One region of the Methylobacterium sp. UNC300MFChir4.1 genome, then DNA from elsewhere that is predicted to be linked to it. Evidence: predicted binding sites of a transcription regulator. Region 1 holds the regulator's gene; each other region holds the start of a gene.
What was found. Region 1 encodes LexA, which represses DNA repair genes until DNA is damaged. Its sites were predicted from a motif close to TGTTCNNNNTGTGTTCNG; they were not measured.
Positions count from the first base shown of each region.

Region 2: uvrA (excinuclease ABC subunit UvrA) is a predicted target of LexA. The motif match lies at 2,088-2,105, and genes of this name have one in related genera.
Region 3: dinB (DNA polymerase IV) is a predicted target of LexA. The motif match lies at 5,371-5,388, and genes of this name have one in related genera.

Region 1 is NZ_FOCS01000011.1:32,039-42,371, forward strand. It holds gene BMY19_RS16035 (ImuA family protein) at 1-477, shown strand, start outside; gene BMY19_RS16040 (Y-family DNA polymerase) at 404-2,089, shown strand; gene BMY19_RS16045 (error-prone DNA polymerase) at 2,086-5,370, shown strand; gene BMY19_RS16050 (hypothetical protein) at 5,438-5,902, shown strand; gene fae (formaldehyde-activating enzyme) at 5,942-6,481, opposite strand; gene BMY19_RS16060 (hypothetical protein) at 6,802-7,017, shown strand; gene BMY19_RS16065 (hypothetical protein) at 7,036-7,485, opposite strand; gene lexA (transcriptional repressor LexA) at 7,736-8,464, shown strand; gene BMY19_RS16075 (ComEC/Rec2 family competence protein) at 8,458-10,333, opposite strand, start outside.
Region 2 is NZ_FOCS01000026.1:3,613-13,945, reverse strand. It holds gene BMY19_RS25305 (zinc-binding alcohol dehydrogenase family protein) at 1-169, shown strand, start outside; gene BMY19_RS25300 (cupin domain-containing protein) at 180-605, shown strand; gene BMY19_RS25295 (MFS transporter) at 610-1,788, opposite strand; gene uvrA (excinuclease ABC subunit UvrA) at 2,253-5,354, shown strand; gene BMY19_RS25285 (transporter) at 5,970-6,950, shown strand; gene BMY19_RS25280 (S1C family serine protease) at 7,226-8,200, shown strand; gene BMY19_RS25275 (GCG_CRPN prefix-to-repeats domain-containing protein) at 8,367-8,636, shown strand; gene BMY19_RS25270 (DUF1127 domain-containing protein) at 8,920-9,066, shown strand; gene trmFO (methylenetetrahydrofolate--tRNA-(uracil(54)-C(5))-methyltransferase (FADH(2)-oxidizing) TrmFO) at 9,157-10,333, shown strand, end outside.
Region 3 is NZ_FOCS01000009.1:135,845-146,177, reverse strand. It holds gene BMY19_RS14465 (hypothetical protein) at 1-41, opposite strand, end outside; gene BMY19_RS14460 (DoxX family protein) at 176-682, opposite strand; gene BMY19_RS14455 (aminotransferase class IV) at 679-1,542, opposite strand; gene BMY19_RS14450 (anthranilate synthase component II) at 1,529-2,143, opposite strand; gene pabB (aminodeoxychorismate synthase component I) at 2,140-3,513, opposite strand; gene rimO (30S ribosomal protein S12 methylthiotransferase RimO) at 3,871-5,217, shown strand; gene dinB (DNA polymerase IV) at 5,410-6,492, shown strand; gene BMY19_RS14430 (hypothetical protein) at 6,777-7,001, shown strand; gene BMY19_RS14425 (hypothetical protein) at 7,050-7,250, opposite strand; gene pncA (bifunctional nicotinamidase/pyrazinamidase) at 7,350-7,976, opposite strand; gene BMY19_RS14415 (quinone oxidoreductase family protein) at 7,986-8,963, opposite strand; gene BMY19_RS14410 (FAD assembly factor SdhE) at 9,154-9,450, shown strand; gene BMY19_RS14405 (hypothetical protein) at 9,476-9,706, shown strand; gene mfd (transcription-repair coupling factor) at 10,087-10,333, shown strand, end outside.

The DNA of each region.
Region 1 (10,333 bases):
CCCGGCCAGCCCCTGCCCTACGGGCACGGCCTCGCCGGCCTCGGCCTCGACCCCGGCCGCCTGCTGCTGCTGGAAGCCGGCAGCGACGCGGAGGTGTTCCGCGCCCTGGAGGCGGCCCTGCACGCGCGGGCACTCACGGCCCTGATCGGCCTCCTACGGGACGGGCTGCCGCTGAAGCCGGGCCGGCGCCTGCAGCTCGCCGCGGAAGGGCCGGCGCCGCCGCTGCTGCTGATCCTGCGGCCGGCGCCGGCCGGTCTGCCCAACGGGGCCGCCACGCGCTGGCGGATCGCCGCCGCGCCGGCGGCGCGGGACCGGTTCGGGACCCTGGACAGGCCGCGCTGGCGGGCGCGGCTCGAGCGCTGCCGCAACGGGCGGGGCGGCGACTGGCTTCTGGAGTGGGACCATGCCGCGCATCGTCTGCATCTGCCTGAGCCACTGGCCGGTGACGCGGCTGCGGCGGGCCGGTCTCGCGCCTGAGCGCGGCCCCCTCGCGGTGGCGGCCGAGGGGTCCGGCGGGCTGCGGCTCGTGGCCCTCGACCCGGAGGCCCGCGCCCTCGGCCTCCGGGTCGGCGAGCCCCTCGGCCGGGTCCGGGCGCGGATCGGCGTGCCGCTCCAGGTCTACCCGGCCGACCCGGAGGCCGACCGGGACGCCCTGCTGCGGCTGTGCCGCTGGGCGAGCGGCTACGCGCCCCACGTGGCGCCGTTCGGGCCGGGCGAGGCGGCGGACGGGCTCTACATCGACGTCGCCGGCGCGAGCCACCTGCGCGGCGGCGAGGCGAACCTCGTCGCGGACCTAGCCGCCCGGCTCGCGCGGAGCCGCGTACCGGCGGGGATCGCGCTGGCCGACACGCCCGGCGCCGCCTTCGCGCTGGCGCGGCAGGGCGGGCTTGATCCGGTCGTGGTGCTGCCGGGCGGGGCCTCGCAGGCCCTGCGGGCCCTCCCGGTGGACGCCCTGCGCCTCGATCCCGGCACGGTCGCGGGCCTGAAGCGGCTCGGCCTGCGCCGGATCGGCGAACTCGACGCCCTGCCCCGGGGGCCCCTCGCCCGCCGCTTCGGCGCGACGCTGCTGCTGCGCCTCGACCAGGCCCTGGGCCGCCGGCCCGAGCCGCTGGCGCCCCTGACGGAGGCGGCCGCCTACGCCGCCGCCCGCGGCTTCCTCGACCCGATCGGGCGGCAGTCGGACATCGTCCGGACCGCCCGGGACCTGATGGCGGAGACCGCGCCGCGGCTGGAGCGGGACGGGCTCGGCGCCTGCGCCCTGCGCCTCGGCCTGCACCGGGTCGACGGCGCCCTGCGGGTGATCGATCTCGGCCTGTCCCGGCCCGAGCGCGATCCTGAGCGGGTCGCGGCCCTCGTCGCCCTGCGCCTCGACCGGCTGGGCCCCGCCCTCGACGCCGGCTTCGGCTTCGAGACGGTGGCGCTCGCCGTGACGGTGACCGGCCCCATGCCGGCCCGCCAGACGGATCTCGGCGCGGCGGACCCGGGCGACGGGATCGGGTTCCTGGCCGACGCCCTGGCGCAGCGCCTCGGGCGGGCGCTCCTGCGGCTCGAGCCGCGGGCGAGCCACCTGCCGGAGCGGGCCGACCGGGACCGGGTCTGGGTTACCGGAATGGGGCACGGACCGTCGACCGATCGAGGCGTCGGCCGGCCACGGGCGCCTCTCCCGCCCCCCGCTCCCGAACGGGAGAGTGGGCCGGATGCGCTCCTTCAGCGTCGGCGTTCAACCGTGATGGCTGAGCCTTCCGGCCCAGCGGCGGAAGAGGAGGCGCGCACCGGCGCGTCCCCCTGGCCCGACCACCTCCCGCCCCGCCCCCTGGTGATCTTCCCCCGCGGCGAGGCCGCCCTCGACGTGCTCTCGACCGTCCCGGAAGGGCCGCCCCGGCGCTTCCGCTGGCGCGCCCGGATCCACCGCGTCGCCCATGCCGAGGGGCCGGAGCGGATCGCCGCCGAATGGTGGCGCGCGCCCGGTGCGGATCGCGATTACTACCGCATCGAGTGCGAGGCCGGGCACCGGCTCTGGCTCTACCGCGACGGCCCGCACGCCCCCGATCGCCCGGCCGCGTGGTACGTCCACGGGCTCTTCGCGTGAGCGGTCCCGCCTACGCCGAGCTCGCCGTCACCACGAACTTCTCCTTCCTGCACGGCGCCTCCCATCCGCAGGACTTCGTCGTGCAGGCGGCGTCCTACGGCCTCGCGGCCATCGGCATCGCCGACCGCAACACCGTGGCCGGCGTGGTCCGGGCGCACGCGGCGGCGCTGGCGCTCGACCAGGAAGGCACACCGATCCGGATCCTGCCGGGGGTGCGCCTCGTCACCGAGGAGGGGTTCGAGGCCGTCACCTACCCGATGGACCGGGGCGCCTGGGGGCGCCTCTGCCGGCTGCTCACCCTGGGCAACCGGCGCGTCCGCAAGGGCGCGTGCCGCTTCTCCTTCGCCGAGATGGTGGAGGCCGCCGAGGGGCAGATGTTCATCGCGATGCCGCCGGCCCGGCGCCTGCCGGAGGGTTTCCGGGCGCGGCTGGAGGCGCTGGCCGCCGCCGCCCCGGGCCGGACCTTCCTCGGGGCGAGCCACACGCGCCGCGGCGACGAGCGGCGGCGCCTCGGGCTGCTCGCCGAGCTGGGCGCGGCCTCCGGCGCCCCGATGGTCGCGGTCTCGGACGCGCTCTACCACCATCCCGAGCGACGCCCGCTGCAGGACGTGGTCACCTGCATCCGCCAAGGCTGCCGGATCGAGGACGCCGGCTACCGGCTGGAGGCCAATGCCGAGCGCCACCTGAAGCCCGCCGCCGAGATGTCGCGGCTGTTCGCCGACCACCCGGAGGCGCTCGCCCGCACCGTCGAGATCGCGCAGGCCTGCGAGTTCAGCCTGTCGCAGCTGCACTACGAGTACCCGGACGAGCCGGTGCCCCCCGGGCGCACGCCGCAGGAATACCTGGAGGAGAAGACCTGGGAACGGGCGCGCTGGCGCTACGGCGGCGAGGTCCCGGACGGCGTCGCGGCGACGCTGCGCGAGGAGCTGCGGCTCATCGCCAAGATGAAATACGCCCGCTACTTCCTGACCCTGTTCGACGTGGTCGAGTTCGCCCGCGGCCGGGGCATCCTGTGCCAGGGCCGCGGCTCGGCGGCCAATTCCGCCGTGTGCTTCTGCCTCGGCATCACCGCGGTGGACCCGTCGAAGCACCGGCTGCTCTTCGCCCGCTTCATCTCGGAGAACCGGGGCGAGCCCCCCGACATCGACGTCGACTTCGAGCACGAGCGCCGCGAGGAGGTGATCCAGCACCTCTACGCCCGCTACGGCCGGGAGCGGGCCGCCCTCTGCGCCACGGTGATCCACTACCGGCCCCGCATGGCGATCCGCGAGGTCGGCAAGGTCCTGGGCCTGACCGAGGACGTGACCGCGGCGATCGCCGACACGGTCTGGGGCTCCTGGGGCACCGGCATGCCGGACCAGCACGTGCGCGAGGCCGGGCTCGACCCGGAGAACCCGGCGATCCGGCAGGCGCTCGACCTCGCCCACCAGCTGATCGGCTTCCCCCGCCACCTGTCGCAGCATGTCGGCGGCTTCGTGCTGACCCGCGGCCGCCTCGACGAGACCGTGCCGGTGGGCAACGGCGCCATGGCGGACCGCACTTTCATCGAGTGGGACAAGGACGACATCGACGCGATCGGCCTGATGAAGGTCGACGTGCTGGCGCTCGGCATGCTGACCTGCCTCAAGCGCGGCCTCGATTTCCTGGAGAAGGATCACGGCACCTTCTACGAGACGCTGGCCGACCTGCCGCAGGACGATCCCGCGACCTACGCGATGCTGACGAAGGCCGATTCCGTCGGCGTGTTCCAGGTCGAGAGCCGGGCGCAGATGTCGATGCTGCCGCGCCTGAAGCCCAGGGAGTTCTACGACCTCGTGGTGCAGGTCGCGATCGTGCGCCCCGGCCCGATCCAGGGCGACATGGTCCATCCCTACCTGCGGCGACGCTCCGGGATCGACCCGGTCGAGTACCCGGCCCCGCACCCGGATCACGGCCCGGCGGACGAGCTGAAGGAGGTCCTGCAGAAGACCTACGGCGTGCCGCTGTTCCAGGAGCACGCCATGCAGATCGCCATCACGGCGGCGGGCTTCACCCCGGCCGAGGCCGACGGGCTGCGCCGGGCGATGGCGACCTTCCGCCACGTCGGCTCGATCGGCGGCTTCGCGGAGAAGTTCGTGGGCGGCATGACCCGCCGGGGCTACCCGCAGGACTTCGCCGAGCGCTGCTTCGCGCAGATCCGCGGCTTCTCGACCTACGGCTTCCCGGAGAGCCACGCGGCGAGCTTCGCGCTCCTCGTCTACGCCTCGGCCTGGATGAAGTGCCGGCACCCCGACGTCTTCCTGGCCGCGATCCTCAACGCCCAGCCGATGGGCTTCTACCAGCCGGCCCAGCTGGTGCGCGACGCCCGGGCCCACGGGGTCGAGGTGCGGGGCGTCTGCGTCAACGCCAGCGACTGGGACTGCACCCTGGAGCCGGCCGGGGATCCGGCGCTGCACGCCGTGCGGATCGGTCTGCGCGTCGTGCGCGGCCTGCCCGAGGCCGCGATGCGCCGGCTCGTGCGGCTGCGGGCCAACGGCTACGCCAGCATCGAGGGCCTGCAGGCGTCCCTCGCCCTGCCCCGCAACACCCTGGAGCGGCTGGCCGAGGCGGACGCGTTCCGCTCGCTCGGCCTCGACCGGCGCGCCGCCCTGTGGATGGTCCGCACCCTGGAGGGGACGTCATCCCGCAAGGCCGCCAAGGCCGATGCGAGCGAGCGCCGCGCCCATCTCCTCGACGCACCCCTGCCGCTCTTCGCGTGGCACGCCGATGACGGCCTGTTCCGGCACGAGCCGACGGTGGACCTTCAGCCCCTGGCCCCGTCCGAGACCGTGGCCGAGGATTACGCCGCCACCGGCCTGTCGCTCCAGGGGCACCCGGTCGCGTTCTTCCGGGGGCGGCTCGCCCGGATCGGCGCGATCCCGGCCCGGGCCCATCTCGATCCGGCGCTGCCCCAGGGGGCGCGGGTCACGGTGGCGGGGCTCGTGCTGATCCGCCAGCGGCCCGGCACCGCCAAGGGCGTGGTCTTCCTGACGCTGGAGGACGAGACCGGTATCGCCAACGTGATCGTCTGGAAGACCGTGTTCGAGGCGAACCGCCGGATCGCCATGCAGGCGCGGTTCCTCGCCGTGCGCGGCCGGATCCAGCGGGCGGACGGGGTGGTCCACCTCGTGGCGGAGGGGTTTCGCGACCTCACCGCCGCCCTGCGCGACCTGCGCGAGGCCGGCATGAAGCTGCCGCCCGAGAACACGGATTTCGGCGTGCCCCCGGACCGGCGCGTGTTCCCCAGCCGGGATTTCCACTGAGGCCGGCCCTTCGAGCGGCCCTCGACCAGCCCCTCGACAGGCCCCGCGCCGCGCGTAGAGTGCGGCGATGTCGAGCTTCGCCGTCCCGCGCCTCCTCCTCGCCGCCTGCGCGGCCCTGCCCCTCCTGGCGGAGGCCGCCCGGGCCGACAGCTGCGACGACCTCACCCGCCAGATCGCCGACGCGATCGGCGGCCGGGTCGGCAAGCGCGCCGGCCCCAGCATCGACATCCGCGTGGCCGGCCCGATCAAGTTCGACGTGACCTGCCGGGCCGAGCCGATCGTGCAGGCGACCTCCGCCGAGCCGAGTCCCTCGGCGACCTTCTTCCGCGACCTGTCGGTGGCCTCCGAGATCCTCGTCGGCCAACCGGCCGCGACCGTCGAGCCGATCATCGCCACCGCCTACCGGACCGCGCTGGCGGAGCGGCGCAAGTCGTTCATCCAGCAGAACGGCTGGTCGGCGTCCTGCTACACCGACCCGGGCAGCAGCGCGATGCGGACCCTCTGCTCGGTGGGGCGCATCCCGCCGGGCTGAGGCGGACCTGAGCCGGCAGGATGCGCGACGCGGGCCCGCTCAGTACTCGATCACGCCGTCGAGCGCGTAGTGCTTCACGGTCTTCCGGTTGGCGATCAGCTCGTCGACCGTCGGCTCGCCCTTGAGGGCGCGGGCGATGGCGAGTTTCGTGGCCTCGTAGTTGGTCCGGTAGAGGTCCTTCTGGTCGAGGTTGTCGTCCTCGGCGCAGCGCTGATCGAGCCAGATCATGATGATCATGCACAGCTCGTCGAGCCCGTCCTTCGGCAGGATGCCCTCGATGATGCAGTCCACGATCGCGTCGCCGGTGGCGGCCTGGACCACGCCGCCGAGGAGCTCGGCATACTCGGCCGTGTGGATCGTGACCTTGGTGGTCATCATCGTGGCCGGGCGCACGAGCTGGTTGAGGTCGCGCACCACGAACATCCGCGTGTGGCCCTGGACCTGCCCCATCATCGACGCGAAGGCCTGACCGACCGGGCCGCGCACCGAGCCGATCAGCACCTCCGGCATGGCGTCGGTGTACTGGCCCTCGGCCGCCAGCACCGTGGCCTCGCCCGTGCGGAACCAGATCTCTTGCATGTTCGAACTCCACCTGATCGGAGCCCGCGGGAGACATCATCGGCGGCCTCGCGTCAATCGCCCCGAGGCCGGCCCCCATCCCGGCCGCCCCTGCCCTCGCCCGCGCCGCGGCGCGGGCGCAGCCCCGTGCCGCCCCGTGTCGCCGCGATGCGGCCGCCGGCATCCGCGACGGCGCGCATCTCCACCCCCGCGCGGCCTGTGGCCTTGAGGAACGCGGACAGGCGAGGCAGGGAAGATCGGAGCGCGGCTCCGGGAGCGGTCCCGGGCCTGGCCGTTCCGGTGGGCGCGCGGCGCCGTGCCGGGCATGCGGGAGGAACACGATGGCGGAGAGCACGGACCGGGGCTCCGGCTGGAGCCTTCAGGCGAGCGCCGTGCCCGACGGGGTGCGCCTGGAACTCGCCCTCGCCGACCTCGGCGGTGCGCCGGTCACCGCCGCGATCGTGCTCGACCGGACGGAGGCCCGGGCCTTCGCCCGCGCCCTGCTGGCCGCCGCCGGCGACGCCGCGGAGCGGACCTTCCCGAAGCCGGGCGCCTGAGGACGCGCCGCCGGCCGGTCAGCGCACGCCGAGGCCCGGATTGCGGCCCGGCAGGCGGGGGACCACGGTGCCGCGCTTCTCGATCGGCGCGTCGCAGGCGTAGGCGAACTCGGTCTTCAGCGGATCGAACACGGTCTCGCCGGTGATCCGGCAATCCTCGCGCACGGTCTCGTCGAGATAGGCCCGGGCGGCGGTGCGGAAGCGCTTCACCCGGGTGGCGCCCGGCTCCGGATCGATCCGGACCTCGCTCAGGTTGCAGCCGGTATACTCGCGCAGGGCGTTGGACACGATCAGCATCCGGCGCAGCTGCCGGTTGTCGTAGACCTCGTAGGGCTCCTTGCAGCCGATCGTGACGACCTGGGGAGTGAGCGCCACGTAGTTCCGCGAGATGTAGGAGAATCCGGTGGTGCAGCCGGCGAGGCCGAGGGCGGCGAGGCCGAGGGGCAGCAGAGCTGCGGAACGTCGCATCCTCGTCATTCCAAGAGGGTCCCAGCCCGCACCCCGGATCCGCCGCCTTCCCGGCGGGGCGCCGCGATGCATTGAAACGGCTCCGCTTGCGCCGTCAATGCGTTTCTCGACCTTCTCCCGCGGGCGCGCCCGCGGCGCGCCGGGCCGAGCGGTGCCGCTCTTGCGGAACACTTGCGGAACGTTTAACCTGTTCGTGATTTGTTTCGGAGACCGTCACGTGGCGGTCCGCCAAGCCGCGAGTCCCCCGTCGATGCTCACGCGCAAGCAGCTGGACCTCCTGCGATTCATCCAGAGCCGGATGCAGGAATGCGGTGTCCCGCCGTCGTTCGACGAGATGAAGGATGCCCTCGATCTCAAGTCGAAATCCGGCATCCACCGGCTAATCACGGCACTCGAGGAGCGCGGCTTCCTCCGGCGCCTACCGAATCGGGCGCGCGCCATCGAGGTGATCCGGATCCCCGAGAGCCTGACCCAGGCCGCTCCGGCGACTCAGGCCCCCGCCGAGCCGCGCCGCTTCACGCCGAGCGTGGTCGAGGGCGGTAAGTCCAAGCAGCCGCCGGCCCCGGCGAGCACGCGGATGATCGACGAGTCCGGCCGCGCCATCTCGATCCCGGTCATGGGCCGGATCGCGGCCGGTACGCCCGTCTCGGCGATCCAGAACCAGAGCCACGCCATCACCCTGTCGCCGGACTTCGTGGCCGGCGGCGAGCACTACGCCCTCGAGGTGCGCGGCGACTCGATGGTCGAGGCGGGCATCCTGGACGGCGACCTCGTGGTCATCCGCAAGCAGGAGACGGCCAATACCGGCGACATCATCGTGGCGCTGATCGACGACGAGGAGGCGACGCTCAAGCGCCTGCGCCGCCGCGGCTCGTCGATCGCCCTCGAGGCCGCCAACCCGGCCTACGAGACCCGCGTGCTCGGGCCCGACCGGGTCCGGATCCAGGGCCGCCTCGTGAGCCTCGTCCGCCGTTACTGAAGCGGCTCGGCCGGCGCGTCGCCGGGGGCGAGGTCTCCGCCCGGCGCGGCGTCGGCCTCCGGCGTCGCGGCGACCCCGTCCTCCGCGGGGCGGTCGCCCGGCTCCGCGGTGACCGGCGACGGAGGTCCCGGCCCGCGCCCCGCGGCCTGCCGCCAGGGCACGGCGCGGCCGTCGTCCCGGGCGTAGCGCGCGGCGAAGCCGTCGCCGTCGGCCCGGAGAGCCACGGCCCCGCGGGCGGCGAGGACGCGCCGGTCGATCACCAGCGGCCCCGTGCAGGTGGGCGGCGCCGCGAGACCCGTGATCAGCACCGCGGCGCGGGCGCAATCCTCCGGGAAGGCCCGCCGGTCCCGGACCAGGGCGACCGCCCGCCCGTCCGGCAGCCGGGCGGTGCAGCCGAGCCGGTCGCAGCGCCCGCTGCCCGACCGGACGATCAGCGCCGCGGGCCGCCGCCCGTCGCCGTCCGCCTTCAGCCACTGCTCGAGGACGAAGCCCGAAGGGCTGCCGAGGGCCGCGAGCCGCCCGTCCGTGCCCCGCACCGCGGCCCCCGCGCCCTGCCGGTCGACGTAGAGGTCGTAGCGGTCGGGCCGGGCCGCGAGGACGAGCCCGAGCAGGACCGGCGGCACGGCGAGCCAGCGCAGGCGCGAGGCCGGCAGCGTCCCCAGCAGCAGGCCGGCGGTCAGCAGGGCCAGCGCCCCGGCGCCGAAGGCCGGCAGCACCAGGACCGCCCGCTCGAACCCGGCGATCCAGTCCGAGATCGCCAGCATCCCGGCCACCGCCTGCCCCATCAGCCACCAGACCGGCCGGTCGAGGGCGAAGGGATAGGCAAGGCAGCCGATCACCGCGGCGGGCATCACCACCAGGGAGACGAGCGGCAGGGTCAGGGCGTTGCCGACGAGGCCGAAGGGCTGGACCGTCTGGAAGTGGTAGGTGGCGAAGGGGGCCGTCGCGACCTGCGCCACCAGGGTCGTGGCCAGGGTCCCGGTGATCGCCGACAGGCCGGTCCCAACGAGCCGCCCGATCCACCCGGCCCCCGGGCGCACGAGCAGCCGCCCGTCGATCAGCCGCGCGCAGGCGATCAGCCCGGCCACGGCGCCGAAGGACATCTGGAAGCTCGGGCCGAGCAGGCCCTCCGGCTCCCGGGCGAGCGCGATCAGCGCCGCGAGGGCGAGGTTGCGCATCGACAGGGCCGGCCGGTCCACCAGGATCGCGCCGAGCATGATCAGGGTCATGATCAGCGAGCGCTCGGCCGCGATGTCCCAGCCCGAGAAGGCGCAGTAGGCGGTGACGCCGACCATGGCGAAGCCGGCCGCGATCTTCTTGATCGGCCAGAGGAGCGCGCAGAGCGGCACCGCGGCGAGGAGCGCCCGCACCAGCCAGAACACCACGCCGGCGGCCAGCACCATGTGGAGGCCCGAGATCGACACCACGTGGTAGATGCCGGCGGCGCGGAGCGCGTCGTTGGTGGCCGGCCCGATGAGGCCGCGCTTGCCCGTCACCAGGGCCGCCGCCACCGCACCCGCCTGGCCGCCGGCGGCCTCCGCGATCCGGCGCGTCAGCCCATTGCGCGCCGCGTCGAGCGCAGCGGCGAGCCGCAGGCCCAGCGGCGGCGACCCGGACGGTTCCCGGACGGTGACGGTGCCGATCAGCGAGCCCACCGCGCCGATCCCCTGGAAATAGGCGTCCCGGGCGAAGTCGTAGCCGCCGGGCCGGGCCGCCTCCGGGGGCGGCAGCAGCCGGGCCGTGGCGGCGACGCCGTCCCCGGGACGCGGGATCGGCGTCTTCCGGAACGAGACCCGGACCCGGGCGGGCCGCGCCTCCGGCGCGAGGCCGGCGAAGCTCTCCACCCGGATCACCAGCCGGGCGCCCACC
Region 2 (10,333 bases), on a different contig from region 1:
GGGGGCGCTCCTCGACGAGATATCCCGCCTCGTTGATTCCGGGCGCCTGCGCACCACCCTGGGGGAGCATTACGGGCGGATCGACGCCGCGAACCTGCGGCGCGCCCACGCGCTGGTCGAGAGCGGGCGCGCCAGGGGGAAGATCGTGCTCGAAGGGTTTTCCGATTGAGGAGGACGTGATGGCGGACGCGGCGGGGACCGGCCTCTTCGACGTGACGGCGCTGGCGGCGGGTCTGCCCGACAGCGCCGAGACCCTCCTGGTCGACACCTACCTGACCGACCGGGAGGCGGCGAGCGCCCGGGTGTTCCGAGTCTACCGGCCGACCCCGCCGCACTATCACGCCACCTGCGACGAGTACCTCTACTGCCTCTCGGGCCGGGGCCGGGTCTGGCTGGGCGATCCGGCCGCCGAGACGGCGTTCGGCCCGGGCCAACTCCTGTTCTTCGAGAAGGGCACGGTCCACGCGATGCCGGCGCTCGAGCCCGGGGACCCGGTGGTGTTCCTGTCGATCGACACGCCCCGGCGGGCGCCGACCGACATCGTCTTCGTGAACCCGGAGGACGGGACGCCCGCCACCTTCATGGCGCGCAACGCCGAGGCGTGAGGGGTCACACCCGCAGGGACCGGCCGGCCGCCGCCACGCCGAGGAGCAGCGCCGCCACGATCAGCAGGGAGGCGGGCAGGCCGAGCGCCTGCGCGGCGAAGCCGATCAGCGCGGGCCCCGCCAGCACCCCGGCATAGCCCAGCGTCGTCACCGCCGGCACCGCCACGCGCGCGGGCATCGCGGTCTGGCGCCCCGCCGCCGTGAACAGGACCGGGACGATGTTGGCGCAGCCCGCCCCGACCAGGGCGTAGCCGGCGAGCGCCGCCTCCCAGGCCGGGATGACGACCGAGAGCGCGAGGCCGGCCGCCGCCAGCAGGCCGCCGAGGATCACCACGGGCCGCCGGCCGAGGCGGGCCACGATCGCATCCCCGCCGAGCCGGCCGGCCGTCATGGTGACCGAGAAGGAAGCGTAGCCGAGCGCCGCCCAGGCCGGATCGAGCCCGCGCTGCTGGATCAGGAACACCGCGCTCCAGTCGAGGGCCGAGCCCTCGGTCAGGAACACCACGAAGCAGAGCAGGCCCAGCACCAGCACCGGGCCGCGGGGCAGCGCGAAGGCCGGCCCGCCGCTTCCCCCTGTCCCGCCGGCCGGAAGGATGCCCGGCCAGGCGGCCGCGAACAGGGCCACGATGCCGGCGACCAGGATCAGCACGCTCCAGCCGGCGCCCAGGCCGGTGCCCATCAGGACGCTGGCCAGCAGCGCCCCCAGGATGCAGCCGAGGCTGTAGAGACCGTGGAAGCCCGACATCATCGGGCGCCCGGCGGCGCGCTCCACCGCGACGGCCTGCAGGTTCATGACGCAGTCCACCGCCCCCATCCCGGCCCCGAACAGCAGCAGCGCCCCGGTGAGCGGCACGAGCCCGGAGCCCACGGCCAGCACCGGCAGGGCGAGGCCGATCGCGAGCGTGCCGGCGAGCAGGACCGGCCGGAAGCCGAGCCGCGCGGCCGCGGCCCCGGCGCTCGGCATCGCCAGGATCGAGCCGACGCCGAAGGTGAGGAGCAGCAGGCCGAGCCCCGCCGCGTCGAGGCCGGCGCGGTCCTTCACCAGCGGCACCAGGGGCGCCCAGGTGGCGTTGGCGAGGCCGACGATCAGGAACAGCAGCCGGGTGGACAGCCTCTGCCGGGCCGCGGTCCGGTCGTCGGCCCCGGGGATGGCGACCGGAGCGGTCAGGTCGAGCGCTGGCATCGATACGGGTCGGGATGTGGATCTGAGGGCGGGATTCGGCGACGTGGATCTCAGCCCCCGCGGTGCAACACCGAAGGTGGGCCAAGGTTTGGCGAAACCCGAGGTTTGGCGGATCCCGAGGTTTGGCGAATCAAGGTACGGCGAACCTGGGGCCGCCGGACTCTGATCGCGGCCGTTGGCTGCACCGCGTCGTCCCGCGCAGCGGAGGGAGCCCGGCGCGCGCCTCGTCCGTGTGGCGCCATCGGGGCCGCCGCGCTGCGCCCGCGGAGACGGCGGCGCGTTCACCGAGCGGTTGCCGACGTACGCGTTTCGTTCTAGCAAGGGCGGCGCATGACGGGCCTGCGTCCCGCCGGCCGCATCTTGCCGTGAGCCCCCTCGGGCTCGACATGAGGCCGGTGCGGCGGCTGGCCCGCGCGCGAAATCCGACTCTGACCGCGTCGACGCCTCGAAAGACCGCCGCCCTCATGGCCAAAGCCCAAGCTGGAAGTCGTGTCGCAAGCCGCGCCGGCGCCGCCAAAGCCGCTCCCAAGACGCCCCTCAAGGCAGCCTCGACGAAGGCAGGCTCAACGAAGGCAGCCCTGCCCAAACCGGCCCGCGCGAAGGGCGAAGCGCCCGCGGCCCGGACCGAAGCCGCCCTCGACGCCAAGCTGGAGGCCCTGTTCGACGCCGCGCCGGCCCCCGTCGAGGACCGGCGGGTCATCGCGATCCGCGGTGCCCGGGAGCACAATCTCAAGAACGTCGACCTGACCATCCCGCGGGACAAGCTCGTCGTGTTCACCGGGCTCTCGGGCTCGGGCAAGTCGTCGCTCGCCTTCGACACGATCTACGCCGAGGGGCAGCGCCGCTACGTCGAGTCGCTCTCGGCCTATGCCCGCCAGTTCCTGGAGATGATGTCCAAGCCCGACGTCGACCAGATCGACGGGCTGTCGCCGGCGATCTCGATCGAGCAGAAGACCACCTCGAAGAACCCCCGCTCGACCGTGGGGACGGTGACCGAGATCTACGACTACATGCGCCTGCTCTGGGCGCGGGTCGGCATCCCCTACTCGCCGGCCACCGGCCTGCCGATCGAGAGCCAGACCGTCCAGCAGATGGTCGACCGGGTGCTGGAACTGCCGGAGAAGACCCGGCTCTACCTGCTCGCGCCCGTGGTCCGCGGGCGGAAAGGCGAGTACCGCAAGGAAATCGCCGAATACCAGAAAAAAGGCTTCCAGCGGCTGCGCGTGAACGGCGAATACTACGCCATCGACGATGTGCCCAAGCTCGACAAGAAGTTCAAGCACGACATCGACGTGGTGGTGGACCGGATCGTGGTCCGGGCCGATATCGGCTCGCGGCTGGCCGATTCCTTCGAGACCGCGCTGGAACTCGCCGACGGCGTCGCCGAGATCGTGTTCGCCGACGCCCCCGAGGGCGAGGCGCCGCGGACCGTCACCTTCTCGTCGCGCTTCGCCTGCCCGGTCTCGGGCTTCACCATCGCGGAGATCGAGCCGCGGCTGTTCTCGTTCAACAACCCGTTCGGCGCCTGCCCGACCTGCAGCGGCATCGGCCACGAGATGCGGATCGATCCCGAGCTGGTGATCTCCGACCCTGGCTTAAGCCTGAAGCGCGGCGCGGTCGGCCCCTGGGCGAAGTCGACCTCGCCCTATTACGGTCAGACGCTCGAGGCGCTCGCCGAGCATTTCGGCTTCAAGACGGGCGTCCCCTGGCAGAGCCTGTCGGAGACGGCCCGCGCCATCGTGCTCTACGGCTCGGGCAAGCAGGCGGTGCGCTTCGCCTACGACGACGGCTTGCGCAAGTACACGGTCAACAAGCCGTTCGAGGGCGTCATCCCGAACCTGGAGCGCCGCTACAAGGAGAGCGACTCGGACGCCGTGCGCGAGGAGATCGGGCGCTTCATGAGCGAGACGCCCTGCGCCGCCTGCGGCGGCAAGCGGCTGAAGCCCGAGGCTCTGGCCGTGAAGGTCGCCATGGCAGACATCGCCGACGTGACCGCCCTCTCGGTCTCCGAGGCGCACCGGTGGTTCTCGGACCTGCCCGGGAAGCTGACCGCGAAGCAGAACGAGATCGCGGTCCGGATCCTGAAAGAGATCCGCGACCGGCTGAGCTTCCTGGTGGATGTCGGCCTGGAATACCTGACGCTCGCCCGCGGCTCCGGCTCGCTCTCGGGCGGCGAGAGCCAGCGCATCCGCCTCGCCTCGCAGATCGGCTCCGGCCTGACCGGCGTGCTCTACGTGCTGGACGAGCCCTCGATCGGCCTGCACCAGCGCGACAACGAGCGGCTGCTCGGCACGCTCAAGCGCCTGCGCGACCTCGGCAACTCGGTGATCGTGGTCGAGCACGACGAGGACGCGATCCTGCAGGCCGATTACGTGGTCGATGTCGGCCCGGGCGCTGGCATCCACGGCGGCGAGATCATCGCGCAGGGCACCCCCGCGGAGGTGCTGGCGAACCCCGCCTCGCTCACCGCCAAGTATCTCACGGGCGCGATGGCGGTGCGCACCCCGACCGCCCGCCGCAAGGGCCGGAAGGGCAAGCTCGGCCTGTTCGGCGCGCGGGGCAACAATCTCAAGGACGTGGACGTCGAGATCCCGCTCGGCACCTTCACGTGCATCACCGGCGTCTCGGGGGGCGGCAAGTCCACCCTGGTGATCGACACCCTCTACAAGGCCGTCGCCAAGAAGTTGAACGGTGCCCTGGAGCACCCGGCCCCCTACGGGCGGCTGGAGGGGCTGGAGCACCTCGACAAGGTCATCGACATCGACCAGTCGCCGATCGGCCGCACGCCGCGCTCGAACCCCGCCACCTATATCGGCGCCTTCACGCCGATCCGCGACTGGTTCGCGGGCCTCCCCGAGGCCAAGGCGCGGGGCTACCAGCCCGGGCGCTTCTCGTTCAACGTCAAGGGCGGGCGCTGCGAGGCCTGCTCGGGCGACGGCGTCATCAAGATCGAGATGCACTTCCTGCCGGACGTCTACGTCACCTGCGACGTCTGCAAGGGCAAGCGCTACGACCGCGAGACTCTGGAGGTGAAGTACCGGGGCAAGTCCATCGCCGACGTGCTCGACTCCACCGTCGAGGAGGCGGCCGAGCTGTTCAAGGCGGTGCCGGCGATCCGCGACAAGCTCGAGACCCTGAAGCGGGTCGGCCTGCACTACGTCCATGTCGGCCAGCAGGCCACCACCCTGTCGGGGGGCGAGGCGCAGCGCGTGAAGCTCTCCAAGGAGCTGTCGAAGCGCGCCACCGGCCGCACCCTCTACATCCTCGACGAGCCGACCACCGGCCTGCACTTCCACGACGTCGCCAAGCTCATGGAGGTGCTCCACGAGCTGGTCGACCAGGGCAACACCGTGGTGGTGATCGAGCACAACCTCGAAGTGATCAAGACCGCCGACTGGGTGATCGACATGGGTCCCGAGGGCGGCGACGGCGGCGGCCGGGTGGTGGCGCAGGGCACGCCGGAAGAGATCGCCCGCGCCAAGGCCAGCCATACCGGCCGGTTCCTGCGCGAGGTGCTGGAGCGGCGGCCAGCCTCACCCGCGAGCCGCGGTCGCGCCGCGGAGTAGCGCGGCGGCGGAGGGGGCGGGCATCGCACGCACCGGCGACCGTGCCGGACGCGCCACCGCCCCCGCCCCCGCCCCCGCCCGTGCAGTGCGGGCGCGGGTCCGACGCGACGGATCACCCGCTCCCGGGCCGGCGCGGCAGTTTCTGCCGGGTCTCGGCCGGACCCCGCGCCCGCGGACGGTGATTCGAGCGGCCGGATCCGGCTCCGGACCCGCCGCCGACCGGCTCGGAGCCGGATCCCGGCCCGCGCGTCCGGACCGGCGGCCTGCCCGATCACCCTCCCTCCTTTGCCGGATTCTCCCGCGGCCCGGGCCGGCAACAGCTTGACCGTTCAACGATATTTTGCCGAAACCGCGATCCGAGCAGGGTCTGTGGACAGTGTTGCATCGCCGCAAAAATGCGGCTTTTGCGCAACGGTTCGGCCGGTTGTGGCGTTTCGGCGAGCATTCCACTGTCTTTCCGCAGGTCTCTGTAGAATAGTCGCAGACGTTGAGACGGGCAGGCTCCGTGGGGGCGCTCGGCAGGTCCGAAGCCGGCAGCCGCGATAGGCGAGCAGACCGGCAGGGAAGTGCCGAATGCGGGACGGACGCCGTATGACCTTGGGAAGGAATGAGAAAATGATGAAGAACTGGCTCGCGGCCGGCACGGTCGCGCTCACGGTCGGCATGACCTCGACGATCGCGCAGGCGCAGACCACGACGGTTCCGGGCGAGCAGGTCGGCCTCGCCGTCGGCGCGCCGCTGCCGGAGGGTCTCTACGCGATCAACACGTTCACCTATCGCCGCACCGATGGCCGGAACGATCCCGACACGGCCGTCAACATCCCGGTCCTGGTCTGGTCGACCCCGTTCGTGCCGTTCGGCGGCCGCGTCGAGCTGCTCGTGGCGCCCCCGACCGTGTTCGCCTTCACCCGCAACCCGGCGGGCGTGCGCAACAAGGACATCTCGATCAACGTCGGCACCTTCGTCGGCGGCATCTGGGCCTTCGACCTCGGCAACAACTTCGGCGTCAGCTTGCTCGGCGGCGCCTACCTGAACGACCTGAACGGCGACCGCGGCTCGATCATCACCGCGAACGGCACGACGGCCACCCCGGTCCTGCCGCAGCTCTCCTCCAACACCTACCGCTTCGGCATCGCCGGCAGCTACACGGGTGACGGCTGGAACATCACCGCCAACCTGACCGCCAACATCTACGACTCGCCCGGCCGCTTCCCCGGCCAGGTCGGCGCCGCCATCGGCCCGATCCGCCTGTCGGACGCCCTTAACTTCGACCTCACGGCGACCAAGAAGTTCGGCAACTTCGAGATCGGCCCGATCGCCTACGGCACCTACAACTTCGACATCAGCCAGGCCAGCGCCGCGGCCGGGAACCGTGGCCGGTTCGCCCTCGGCGGTCTCATCGGCTACGACTTCAAGATCTTCACCGTCCAGGCCTACGTTGCCCGCGACGTCGTGACCGGCGCGCAGTACACCAACGCGTTCGGCCGCACCCGCGACAACTACTCCACCGACGGCTGGATCCGGTTCATCGTGCCGCTCTACTCGCCGACCCCGGCCGCCGCGCCGGTCCCGGCGCCGCTGGTCCGTAAGTACTGAGATCCTTCCGAGACACCGGGCTCCCCGCCGCCGCGCGGCGGGGGCTCCCGGATCTCCGACAGGCCGTCCTCCGGGACGGCGCGCCGCCCGGCTCCGCCGGGCGGTTTTTCTTTGAGCCGGTGCCGCCGCGGGCCGCACCCGGCCGCTCCGGGCGGGCCCGTGCCACGGGTCGCAGCCGGCCGCGGGTGACGCGGGCGGCGCGGACATCCTATGGTGTGCCGATGGCGCGGCTCCGGGGCCGACCGGAGCGCAGGCGGACGAGCCGAAGGATTGTCATGGCGACGCAGGGCGAGTGGAAGATCCCCGCGCAGGCCCAGCCCAGGCCCGCGGATTACGGCTACGACCTCGACCGGGCGCTCTCCGCGGTCCTGGCCCTGTCGGCGCGGATCCCGGACAGCGCGTTCACGGCCGAGACGCTCGGCACCGAGCGCGCCGGCAACGGCGTGGTGATCCGCGAGGACGGCCTGGTGCTCACCATCGGCTACCTCGTCACCGAGGCCGAGAGCGTCTGGCTCACCACCCGGGACGGCCGCTCGGTGCCCGGCCACGTCCTCGGCTTCGACGCCGCCACGGGCTTCGGCCTGGTCCAGGCGCTCGGCGATCTCGGCGTGCCGGCCCTCCCGCTCGGCCACTCGGCCGGGCTGAAGACCGGCGACCGGGCCGTGCTGGCCGGGGCGGGCGGGCGCCAGCGCTGCGTCGCCGTCGAGGTCGTGGCCCGGCAGGAATTCGCCGGCTACTGGGAGTACGTCCTCGACGAGGCCCTGTTCACCGCCCCCGCGCACCCGCACTGGGGCGGGACCGCGCTGATCGGCCCCCAGGGCGACCTGCTGGGCATCGGCTCGCTGCAGCTGCAGCAGGGCGGCGGCGGCGCGGCGCGGCCGATCAACATGGTCGTGCCCATCGATCTGCTGACGCCGATCCTCGAGGACCTCGCCACGCGCGGGCGGGCCGACCGGCCGCCCCGCCCCTGGCTCGGCCTCTACGCCACCGAGAGCGAGGAGGGCATCGTCGTGATGGGCCTCGCCGATAACGGCCCGGCCGAGACCGGCGGCCTCCAGGCCGGCGACGTGATCGAGGCGGTGGCCGGCGAGCCGGTGGCCGACCTCGCCGCCCTGTTCCGGAGCGTCTGGGCCCTGGGCGAGGCCGGGGTGCGGGTCCCCCTCACGATCCGCCGGGAGGGGCGCGGCGTGAAGCTCGCCCTCGTCTCCGGGGATCGGGAGCGGTTCCTGCGCACGCCCTCGCTGCACTGAAGTCGCGACCCGGAGCGTGCAACCTTCGCGCTCCGAGCGGCGTTGCCGCGGCGCCGTCGCGGGCCTGTACCGGACACAACCTACGGCTCAGCGACGGTTCAGGTGGCGGGACCGAATCTCGAACGACCGGCTCCCGATCCGCCGGAAACGTTGAGGAGATCCAGTCATGACGATTCTGAGCGCACCGCGCGCGAAGGCACTCGTGATGGCCGCCGCGATCGCCGGCGGCCTCGGGCTCGCGGGGTCTGCCGAGGCGGCCGGGGGCTGCGGCCCCGGCTTCCATCCCAATCCGTGGGGCATCTGCCGGCCGAACTGGGGCCCCCGGCCCTACGGATACTGGCGGCGCCCGGTCTATTACGGTGGGTACGGCGGTTACTACCGGCCGCGGCCCTTCTACCGGCCCTACGGCTTCTACGGGCCGCGCCCGTTCTACTGAGCCCCCGTCCGAGCCCGTCAGACGGCATGCAGGGCGTCCCGCCGACCGGCGGGGCGCCCTTCGCGCGTGCGGGAGGCCCCTCGGCGCCCTGCATGCGCACAAAGAATGACCATCCGGAAACCTTGCCGGTTTCTTAAGCCGGTTATGCGATTTTCGCAGGTCTGGTGCTTGACCTTACGACTCCTGCTGCGCTGCGGCGCGATTATATGTGCGTTGCACCAACAAGAGGCAGCGATGCGCAATGGGGCGCCATCGTCTGCCCGAGCAGAGGTCACAGCACACCATGTCCGCCGCCCGTAGCGTCCTGAGCCGCGTCCGCGCCTATCTCCGGTACCGCGACACCGTCACCCAGCTGTCCCGCCTGTCGGACCGCGATCTTGCCGATCTCGGCATCAACCGCAGCGAGATCCGCGGCGTCGCCCGCGTCTGATCCCCGCGTCCGCGCCACAGCGCCCGAGACGAATGCCTCGAAGGACCGCCGCCCGTTGATCCGGACGGCGGTCCTTCGCTATTCTCGGACATGACACAGACCATCCACATCGTCGGCGGCGGCCTCGCCGGATCCGAGGCCGCCTGGCAGGTGGCCGAAGCCGGGCACCGCGCCGTGATCCACGAGATGCGCCCGGTGCGCGGCACCGAGGCGCACCGCACCGACGGGCTGGCCGAGCTCGTCTGCTCCAACTCGTTCCGGTCGGACGACCCGGAGGGCAACGCCGTCGGGCTGCTGCACCAGGAGATGCGCTCCTTGAGCTCGCTGATCATGCGGGCGGCCGACGCCAACCAGGTGCCGGCGGGCGGGGCGCTGGCGGTCGACCGCGAGGGCTTCTCCGCCGCGGTGACCCGGGCCCTGGAGCAGCACCCCAACGTCACCCTCGTCCGCGGGGAGGTCGAGGGCCTGCCGCCGGAGGAATGGGGCCCCTGCATCGTCGCCACCGGCCCGCTCACCGCGCCGGCGCTGGCCGAGGGCATCCGCGGGCTCACCGGCGCCGAGTCGCTGGCCTTCTTCGACGCGATCGCGCCGATCGTCCACCGCGACTCGATCGACATGGACGTGGCGTGGTTCCAGTCCCGCTACGACAAGCCGGGACCCGGCGGCACGGGCGCGGACTACCTCAACTGCCCGATGACCCGGGAGCAGTACGACGCCTTCGTGGCCGCCCTCGTGGCGGGCGAGAAGATCGGGTTCAAGCAGTGGGAGGGCACGCCCTATTTCGACGGCTGCCTGCCCGTCGAGGTCATGGCCGAGCGCGGCCCCGAGACGCTGCGCCACGGGCCGATGAAGCCCGTGGGGCTCACCAATCCCCGCGACCCGCTGGTCAAGCCCTGCGCGATCGTGCAGCTGCGCCAGGACAACGCGCTGGGCACCCTGTACAACATGGTCGGCTTCCAGACGAAGCTGACCTACGCCGAGCAGGTGCGGGTCTTCCGCATGATCCCCGGCCTGGAGCGGGCCGAGTTCGCCCGCCTCGGCGGCCTGCACCGCAACACCTACCTCGACAGCCCGCGCCTCCTCGACGCCACCCTCCGGCTGCGGGCCCGTCCGACCTTGCGCTTCGCCGGGCAGATCACCGGCTGCGAGGGCTACGTCGAGAGCGCCGCGGTCGGGCTGATGGCCGGCCGCTTCGCCGTCGCGGAGGCGGCCGGCGCCCCCCTCGCCCCCCTGCCCCAGAGCACGGCCCTCGGCGCGCTTATCGCCC
Region 3 (10,333 bases), on a different contig from region 1:
GGAGGCGGGGGCGATCGGCCCGGGTCGCGGCGCTTCGGCATGTCGTCCGCCCGTATCGCCGCCGGGCCGACCGGTCTTCCGGCCCGCGCGGCGACTTCCGGCCGGTCGATCGGCCAGGATCCTGGGATCAAAGCCTGCCGGGATCCGGGGATCCGGGGATCCCGGGATCCTGTGATCAAGGTTCGCGGATGGTTGCCGGCGCGTCGGGATCCGGACCTTTCGGCGGCCGTGCCGGATCACCGGAGATCTCGGTCGCGCCCTGTCCGGACCCGCGGCGGCCGCCGAACGGCCAGTCGATCAGGCCGCCGGCCCAGAGCGCCGCCCAGACGAAGACCGGCTGAAACGCGAGCCGCGGCCCGTGGTACCACCAGGAATCCGGGATGCCCTCGACGTGGACGTGCTCGAACGCGTGCTTGAGGTTCGCCGGGTAGACGCAGACCGCGTAGAGGGCGAGGCCGAGCGCGGCCGCCCGGCGGAACCGCCCGGTGAGGAGGCCGACCGCGCCCGCGATCTCGCACAGGCCGGTCGCCAGGATGACGAGCCGCGGCTGCGGCACCCAGTCGGGCATGAGCGGCAGCATCGCGTCGGTCGCCACGAGGTGGACCACGCCGATGAACCCGTAGATCGCCGCGAGCGCGTAGCGCAGCCGGCGCCGCCAAGTCTCGATTGACGCCTCGGTCACGCGACCGCGTCCTCCGTGACGCCGCAGGCCTGCGCCAGGCGGGCGCGCAGGGCCGCCACGAGGCGGGTCACCGCCGGATGGCCGGCGCCCGGGCCGGCGCTCGGGAAGGCCGTGTCGCCGATGGCCGTCACGGGGGCCAGGAGCCGCAGGGAGTTGGTCAGGAACACGGCCTCCGCGCCGAGGAGATCGGGCAGGCCGAGCGACCGTTCCTCGGCCCGCAGCCCGCATCCGGCGGCGAGACCCAGCACCTCCGCCCGCACGATGCCGGCGAGCACGCCGTCCCCGAGCGGGGGCGTCACCAGATTGGCGCCGAACAGGGCGAAAAGATTGCCGGTGCCCGCGCAGGCGACGCGGCCCCGGGTGTTGCGGAACAGCGCCTCGTCGAACCCCGCGGCGGCGGCCTCGCGGGCGGCCAGCACCGCGTCGAGATAGCCCAGCGTCTTCAGGCGGGCGGCGGGGGAGGTGTCGTTGCGGGCGATGGCCGTCGGCCACAGGCGCAGGGGCGCGAAGGACGCGGCCCTGGCGCTCGCGGCCGCGGTGGCGAACAGGGTCGGGTTCGGCGCGTCCGGTGGCCTCAGGCCGCGCGGGCCGGAGCCGCGCGTCAGCGTGGTCCGGATCGCGAGCCGCTCCCCCTGACCCGCGAGGTCCCGCATGGCCGCACGGATCCGCTCGGGTTTGGCGGGGATCCCCAGCGTCTCCGCGGAGGCCACGAGCCGGGCGATATGGGCGTCCTCGAAGGCGACGCGGCCGCCGAGCGCCAGTGCGGTGTCGAACAGGCCGTCGCCGAGCGTCAGGCCGCGGTCGGTGTGGTCGAGCGGAGCCGTGGTTCCGGGCAGAAGCGCCCCGTCACGCCACAGCATCGCGGCGCCCCTCCGGCCTCTCCCGCCACGCGCGGGCGAGATCCAGGAAATTGGCGAACAGGGCGTGGCCGCCCTCGGTCAGGACCGATTCCGGGTGGAACTGGATGCCGTAGGTCGGGTGGGTGCGGTGCGACAGCGCCATCACCTCCCCCTCCTGCGAGACCGCGTCGACCGAGAGGTGCCTGTCCATCGCGGGCCCGGGCGTCACCACCAGCGAGTGGTAGCGCCCCACCGGCATCGGCGCCGGCAGCCCGGAGAACAGCCGCGCGCCCGTATGGGCGATCGGCGTCATCTGCCCGTGCAGGGGCCGCTGCGCCCGCGCGACCGTGCCGCCGAAGGCCGCGCCGATCGCCTGGTGGCCGAGGCAGACGCCGAGGATCGGCACCTCCCCCGACAGGTCCCGGATCGCCGGCAGGGAGATCCCGGCCTCCGCGGGGGTGCAGGGCCCGGGCGAGACCACCAGCGCCTCGGGGGCGAGCGCCCGGATGCCGGCCACGTCCAGCGCGTCGTTGCGCACGACCCGGACCGTCTCGCCGAGCTCCTCCAGGTAGCGGACGACGTTGAAGACGAACGAGTCGTAATTGTCGAGGACGAGGATCATGCGAAGGCCTCGAACACGCGGGCGGCCTTGGCCAGGGTCTCGTCGTATTCCGGGCCCGGCTCCGACAGCAGCGTCACCCCGCCGCCCGCCTGCAGCACCGCCTGCCGCGCGTCCATGAACACGGTGCGGATCGCGATCGACGTGTCGAGCGCCCCGTCGAAGCCGATCCGGCCGATGGCGCCGCAGTAGAGTTCCCGCGCGTCGCCCTCGATCTCCGTGATGATGTCCATGGCGCGGATCTTCGGCGCGCCCGTGATCGAGCCGCCCGGGAAGGTCCCTTCCAGGAGGTCGAGGGCGTCGAGCCCGTCGCGGAGGTCGCCGGTCACCACCGACACCAGATGGTGGACGTTGGCGTAGGTCTCCAGGCCGCACAGGGTCGGCACGGCGACGGTGCCCGGCCGGCAGACCCGCGACAGGTCGTTGCGCAGTAGGTCGACGATCATGACGTTCTCGGCCCGCTCCTTGACGCTGGCCTGGAGCGCCTCGGCCGCCGCCCGGTCGGCCGCCGGGTCGTCGAGGCGGCGGGCGGTGCCCTTGATCGGGCGCGTCTCCACGTGCCGTCCGTCGAGGCGGATGAACCGCTCCGGCGAGGACGAGGCGACGGTCAGGCCCTCCTGTTCCAGGTAGGCCCCGAAGGTCGCCGGGTTGGTCTCGCGCAGCCGCCGGTAGAGGGCGAACGGGTCGAAGCCGGCCGGCAGGTCGGCGACGAAGCGCTGGGCGATGTTGGCCTGGTAGATGTCGCCGGCCCGGATGTAGGTGCGGACCTTTTCGACTGCTTCTTCATAGCTTTGGCGGTCGAAGTTCGAGCGCCACGCGAGCGGCTGGGCCGTCCGGGCAGGGGCCGGGACCGGCGGCTCCGCGCCGCCGAGCAGGTCGGCGAAGCGGGCGAGCCGCGCCTCCGCGCGGGCCCGCCGCGCGTCCGGCGCGGTCTCGGGGAAACCCGTGGCGACGAGCCGGCCCGTGCCGGCGGCGTGGTCGACGACCAGCGCGGTGTCGTAGAGGTTCAGCGCGATGTCGTCGGTGAGCCCCGCCCGCCGGGCGGGCGGCGCCACCCGCTCCAGCGCCGCGCCGAGGTCGTAGGCGAGGTACCCGATCGCCCCGCCGGGGAACGGCTCCGGGCCTGCCTCGAGCCGGTAGGGTTCGAGGCAGGCCCGGAGCGCGGCCATCGGGCCGCCCGCCACCGGCCTCCCGTCGAGGGTCGCGCGCCCGTCGCGGTAGCGGAACCGCGCGAACGGGTCGGCGGCCACGATCGAGTGCCGCCCCAGCGGGTCGTGCCGCATGGCGCTGTCGAGGAAGGCGAGCCCGGGCAGGGCGCGCAGCCGGGCCGCCGCCGCGACGGGATCGATGAAGGGGATCTCTCGGGTCCACATGACCGGGTTCGGGGCCGTTATCCTCGGGCTGTGCGTCATCCGCTGCCGTCGCACAGGCGATGCCGCGGGGGAAGCGGCAGTTCCACGCAGGCCCCGCCGCCGCGCGCGGGCGGGCCGTGTCCGGGGCGCAGGGCCGCGCCGCCCAATCCTGATGTGGGGTCTGAGGAGCCGGCCGCAAAGCTCTGCCGTAGCGATAGGATCCGCGCCCGGGCTCAGGCTCGCGCGCAGGGCCGGGCACCCCTGCGGCGGCCGGCCTCGCGCGGAGGCGCGGGAGCCTGTATAGGAGCGCGACCCCGAATTCCTGGTCCCGCGCGCCGGGCGGCCGATCGCCCCGCCGGACTGTCCGACCCGAATGCCATGACCGCCACGCCCGCTCCCCGCGGCCCCGCTCCCGGCGCCGCCCCGAAAATCTCGTTCGTCTCGCTGGGCTGCCCGAAGGCGCTGGTCGATTCCGAGCGGATCCTCACCCATCTGCGCGCCGAGGGCTACGAGCTGGCCCGGCGGCACGACGGCGCCGACGTGGTGATCGTCAACACCTGCGGCTTCCTCGATTCCGCCAAGGCGGAGTCGCTCTCGGCCATCGGCGAGGCCATGGCGGAGAACGGCCGCGTCATCGTCACCGGCTGCATGGGCGCGCAGCCGGAGGAGATCCGCGAGAAGTACCCCGACCTCCTGGCGGTGACCGGGCCCCAGGCCTACGAGTCGGTGGTGGCGGCCGTCCACGAGGCGGTGCCGCCGGCCCACGACCCGTTCCTCGACCTCGTGCCGCCGCAGGGGATCAAGCTCACCCCGCGCCACTACGCCTACCTGAAGATCTCGGAGGGGTGCAGCAACCGCTGCAGCTTCTGCATCATCCCGAGCTTGCGCGGGAACCTCGTCAGCCGCCCCGCCGCCGACGTGCTGCGCGAGGCCGAGAAACTGGTGAAGGCCGGCGTGAAGGAGCTGCTGGTCGTCAGCCAGGACACCAGCGCCTACGGCGTCGACATCCGCTACAGCGAGAGCCCGTGGCGCGACCGCCAGGTCCGCGCCAAGTTCTACGACCTCACCAAGGAACTCGGCGAGCTCGGCGCCTGGGTGCGGCTGCACTACGTCTACCCCTACCCGCACGTGGACGAGGTCATCCCGCTGATGGCCGAGGGCAAGGTGCTGCCCTATCTCGACATGCCGCTCCAGCACGCGAGCCCCTCCGTGCTCAAGCGCATGCGCCGCCCCGGCAACCAGGAGCGCCAGCTCGACCGGATCCGCAGCTGGCGGCAGACCTGCCCGGACCTCGCGATCCGCTCGACCTTCATCGTCGGCTTCCCCGGCGAGACCGAGGCCGAGTTCGAGGAGCTGCTCGCTTGGCTGCAGGAGGCCAAGCTCGATCGGGTCGGCTGCTTCGAGTACGAGCCGGTGGCCGGCGCCACCGCCAACGCGCTGGGCGACCTCGTGCCGCCGGCGGTGAAGGCCGAGCGCAAGCGCCGGTTCATGGAGACCCAGAACGGCATCGCGCTCCGGCTGCAGCGGGCCAAGGTCGGCAAGCGGCTGCCCGTCATCGTCGATTCGGTCGAGGGCGGGGTGGCGCGGGGCCGGTCCAAGGCCGACGCGCCGGAGATCGACGGCAATGTCCACGCCGCGTTCCGGCGCCCGGTGCGGGTCGGCGACATCGTCACGGTGAAGATCGACCGGGCCGAGGCCTACGACCTCTACGGCAGCGTCGCCTGACGGCAGACCCCGTCTTTGCGAGCGCAGCGAAGCAATCCAGGGATGCGCTGCGCTCGGGGACGTCGCGCTGCGCTCGCGATGACGGGCGCGGACCGGACTCCTGTTGACGCCGCGTCCGACGCGGCTTGACCCCGCCCGCCCCGCGCGGTCTTTCGGAACAGATCAGGAACTTGGTCGGGACCCGAGGCGGCGATGGATCCGGAGGTCGCGCTCCGAAAGATCATCCACATCGACATGGACGCGTTCTACGCCTCCGTGGAGCAGCGCGACGACCCGTCGCTGCGCGGCCGGCCGCTGGCGGTCGGCGGCTCCCGGGAGCGCGGGGTGGTGGCCGCTGCGAGCTACGAGGCCCGAAAATTCGGTGTCCGCTCCGCCATGCCGTCGGCCACCGCGCGGCGGCTGTGCCCGGACCTGCTGTTCGTGAAGCCGCGCTTCGAGGTCTACCGGGCGGTCTCCGAGGAGATCCGGGCGGTCTTCGCCCGGCACACGGCCATCATCGAGCCGGTGGCCCTCGACGAGGCCTATCTCGACGTCACCGAGAACCTCCTGGGCCTCCCGACGGCGACGGCCGTGGCGAAGGCGATCCGGGCCGAGATCCTGGAGCGCACCGGGCTCATCGCCTCGGCCGGGGTCTCGTACAACAAGTTCCTCGCCAAGGTGGCGTCCGACCACCGCAAGCCCGACGCCCTGTTCGTCATCACCCCCGCCATGGGGCCGGACTTCGTGGCGGCGCTGCCGATCGGCCGGTTCCACGGCGTCGGCCCGGTCACCGAGGCGAAGATGAAGCGGCTCGGGATCGAGACCGGGGCGGATCTGCGCGCCTGGACGCCGGAGCGCCTGCGCGAGACCTTCGGCTCCGCGGGCGCCTACTACCACGCGGTCGCCCGGGGCATCGACGCGCGGCCGGTGCGCGCCCACCGGGTGCGCAAGTCGATCGGCGCCGAGACCACCTTCTCGGACGACACGGCCGCTTTCGAGGTCCTGGCCGCCCGGCTGGCGCCGCTGTTCGACAAGGTCTGGGCGGGCGCCGACGCCAAGGGCATGCGCGCCCGGACCGTGACCCTGAAGCTCAAGTTCTCGGATTTCGCGCAGGTCACCCGGGCGAAGTCCCTCGCCGTGCCGGTGGCCGACCGGGCCGCCCTGGAGCGGATCGGCCTCGACCTGCTCGCCGGCCTGTTCCCCCTGCGCCGCAGCGCGCGGCTGATCGGGGTGTCGCTGTCGGGCTTCGCGCAGGACGCGCCGGAGGCGCCGCTCCAGCTCGGGCTGGCGCTCTGACACGGCCTCCGGGGCAGGCCCACGCTCCGTCATCACGGGCGCAGCGAAGTGACCCCGGGCAGCAGGACATCGGTCAGCGTGGCTCTGGCCCTGGATCGCCTCGCTCCACTCGCAACGACGACGGTGGGGAAGCATCAACCGGAAAGCGATGGAGCCGCCGCCGTCATGCACGACACGGCGCCTGTGCGGTTCCGCACGTCGGGAAGGCCGGGTCGATCGCAGAGCGGAGCGATCCGGTCCGGATCAGGGTTTCTCGAGCCCGCGCGAACACAAGGACCCTGTCGATGCCGAAGCCCGCCCGCCTGGCCCTGGCCGCCGCGCTTCTATCGGCCCTCGCGGCGGGCGCCGCCCGCGCGGACGGCACATCCGCTTTCGGGGCCGCCAACGCGGCCCAGCTCCGGGGCTACACCGCGAGCCCGGCCCAGGTCTACGTTCCGGCAGGCGGCCCGAGCGCCAAGCCCGCGGCCCCCGCACCGCAGCGGCCGAAGGCGCCGGCGCGCAGTCGCTGAGATCGACCCGGGCCGCACCGGCCCGGGCATCCGGTCACGCGTTCTCGGTCACGCGTTCTTGCGCGGCCGGTGGTCGGGGTCGACGCCGCCGTCGAGCTTCGTCTCGTTGTCGACGTCGCCCTCGAAGGTCGAATCCGCCTGCAGATCCGCCGGGTCGGCGCCGCTCATCCCCTTCGAGGTGCCGATCCCGGGATTGCCCTTGAGGTCGGCGTCCGTGGGCGTGTCGGTCTTCGGGTGCTTGGATGACATGCAGGCTCCTGTCGGATGCTGATGTCGGGCCAACGCGTCGGCGCGGGGCCGGTCTCCCGCGCGGCGTGCGGCGGTTCGCCTCCCGGTCCCCGCACGCCCTCAGCCGATCTCCGCCGCGGCGATCCGGCGGACGCCCGCCGCCTCCATCCGCGCCCAGGCCCGCGCGAGCGACCCGTCCACGTCGATCCCGCGCACCGCGTCCGCCACCACGAGGACGTCGAACCCCGCGTCGCGCGCGTCGAGCGCGCTCCAGGCGACGCAGAAATCGGTGGCGAGGCCGCACACGGCGACGCGGGTGATGCCGCGCTCCCGGAGCGCCCCGGCGAGGCCGGTGCGCGTGGCCCGGTCGGCTTCCAGGAAGGCCGAGTAGCTGTCGACCCGCGGATCCAGCCCCTTGCGCACCACCAGGCTCGCCCGGTTGGTGGCGAGGTCCGGCGCGAAGGCGGCCCCGGGGCTGCCCTGGACGCAGTGGCGCGGCCACAGCACCTGCGGCCCGTAGGGCAGCGTCACGGTCTCGAACGGGGCCCGCCCCGGATGGGTCTCGGCGAAGGAGACGTGATCGGCCGGATGCCAGTCCTGCATCAGCACCACGTGCCGGAAGCGGTGCTGGAGGTCGTTGATCGGGCCGATCACCGCGTCGCCCCCCGGGACGGGGAGCGCCCCGCCCGGCAGGAAGTCGACCTGCACGTCGACGACGAGGAGCAGGTCGGCGTTGCCGGGCGTCACGGTCGGTCCCTACGGCAGCATCACGATCGAGCCGGTGGTCTCCCGGCCGGCGAGGTCGCGGTGCACCTGCTGCGCCTCGGCCAGCGGGTAGGTGGCGTTGACCGCGATCTTCACCGCGCCGTCGCGGACCACCTTGAACAGGCGGGCGGCCGCCTCCTCCAGGGTGGCGCGGTTCGACGAGAAGGTCGCGAGCGTCGGGCGCGTCACGTAGAGCGAGCCGCGCGGGGCCAGCAGGCCGAGGTCGAGCCCGGTGATCGCCCCGGAGGCAGAGCCGAAGCTCGCCAGCAGGCCGAGCGGCGCGAGGCTGTCCAGGGAGCCCATCAGGGTCGCCTGCCCGACGCCGTCGTAGACCACCGGCACGCCCTTGCCGCCGGTGATCTCGCGCACGCGCTTGGCCACGTCCTCCTCGCGGTAGAGGATGACGTGGTCGCAGCCGTTCTGCTTGGCGAGCTCCGCCTTCTCGGGGCTGCCGGCGGTGCCGATCACGGTGGCGCCGAGGTGCTTGGCCCACTGGCACGCGATCAGGCCGACGCCGCCGGCGGCGGCCTGCCACAGGATCGTGTCGCCGGGCTTCACCGCGTAGGTCCGGTGCAGCAGGTACTCGACGGTCAGGCCCTTGAGCATCATGGCGGCGGCGGTCTTCTCGTCGACCCCGTCGGGGATCGGCACGGCCGCCGAGGCCGGGATCACCGGCTCCTCGGCGTAGCAGCCGTCCGCCACCGAGCCGTAGGCGACCCGGTCGCCGGCCTTGAACTGGGTCACGCCCTCGCCCACCGCCGTGACGGTGCCGGCGCCCTCCTTGCCGGGGGTGTAGGGCATGTGCGGGGACTTGTAGGCGCCGGTGCGGAAGTAGATGTCGATGAAGTTGACGCCGATGGCGGCCTGCCTGACCCGGATCTGCCCGGGACCCGGCTCGGCCAGGGGCACGTCCTCGAAGCGCATCACCTCGGGACCGCCGTACTCGTAGACCCGGATCGCCTTCGGCATCGTTGGACTCCCGCTCGCCGCCCCGTCCGGGGCGTTGCAGCCCGAGATAACGGACCGCCCGCCGGAGGCAATTCGTTTTTGGCCTCTCGCGCCCCGGTTGTAACCCGCCCGGCCGCGGCCCCGTTCTGGATCCGCCGGACCCGGACGCCTATCTAGGCCCTGCGATTCCCTGAGCCGAGGTCCGACATCCATGTCCGGCACCACCCGCACGAGCGCCGACCTCGATCCGCGCCGCCGCCGCCTCCTCTACCGCGCTTGGCACCGGGGCATCCGCGAGATGGACCTGATCATGGGCCGCTTCGCCGATGCCGAGATCGGCGACCTCTCGGAAGCGGAGCTCGACCAGTTCGAGGCGCTGATCGAGGTGCCGGACCGCGACCTGTTCAAGTGGCTGACCGGCGAGGTCGAGACGCCCACGAACTACGACACGTCGGTCTGGCGGCGGGTGCGGGCGTTCCACCGGCACGACGCGCCGATCCACTCCTGAGAGCGACCGGTCGAGAGAGCCCGCGATGGACGAACCGAAGCCCAACTACGACCACCCGGCCCGGTCGATCGCCACCGAGCTGGTGGTGCGCATCATGCTGGAGATGATGGAGCGCTCCGATCCGGCACTCCGCGCCGAGATCCTGCGGCAGGCGACGGCGCGCGCCGCCGCGATGACCGAGCACATGCCCAACGCGGACTTCTTCCGCGGCCGGGTCGAGGCGGCGCTGGCGGAGATCGTCGGGCCGGACGCCTGAGGGGCGTAAGCCGCGGGCTTCCGTCTCATCCGATCGAAAAGCTCGGCCGATGCGGCCCGCTCCGTCATCACGAGCGCAGCGATGTGACCCAGGGCAGCGCGACGTCCGAAGGTGCGGCGCCGCTGGATCGCTTCGCTGCGCTCGCAAAGACGATGGGGCCGTCTCTTCCCCCTGGGAGAGGCGATCCGCAAGGTGCTCTGGGCCGGGCCGCGCGTGTTCCCGAAGCGCGGCCGAACAGCCGTTCCATGCCGCGGCAGAACCGCCATATAGGATGCGTTCAGCCGTGACCCCGGGGACGCTTTATCGCGGCGGCCCGATCGGCTAACGCCACCCGACCTCCTCCCCTGACGCGCCCGGCGGGATTTCCCGCGAAAGACCCGATGGCCAAGCCTCAGCCGAAGCCCCCCGCCCCCGCCGCCAAGCCGCAGGTCGCGCGCTTCGCGCTGCCGAAATCCTCCGCGCTCGCCCGGGCGATCGACGCCCTCAAGCGCGGCGACAGCCCGGTCCTGGCGAACGCCCCGGAGGGCTTCGACGCGCTGGCGCTCGCCGACCTCGCCCGCGCCCTGGCGCCCACCGTCGACGCGCCGGCGGTGCTGGTCCACGTGGCGCGCGATTCCGGGCGCTCGG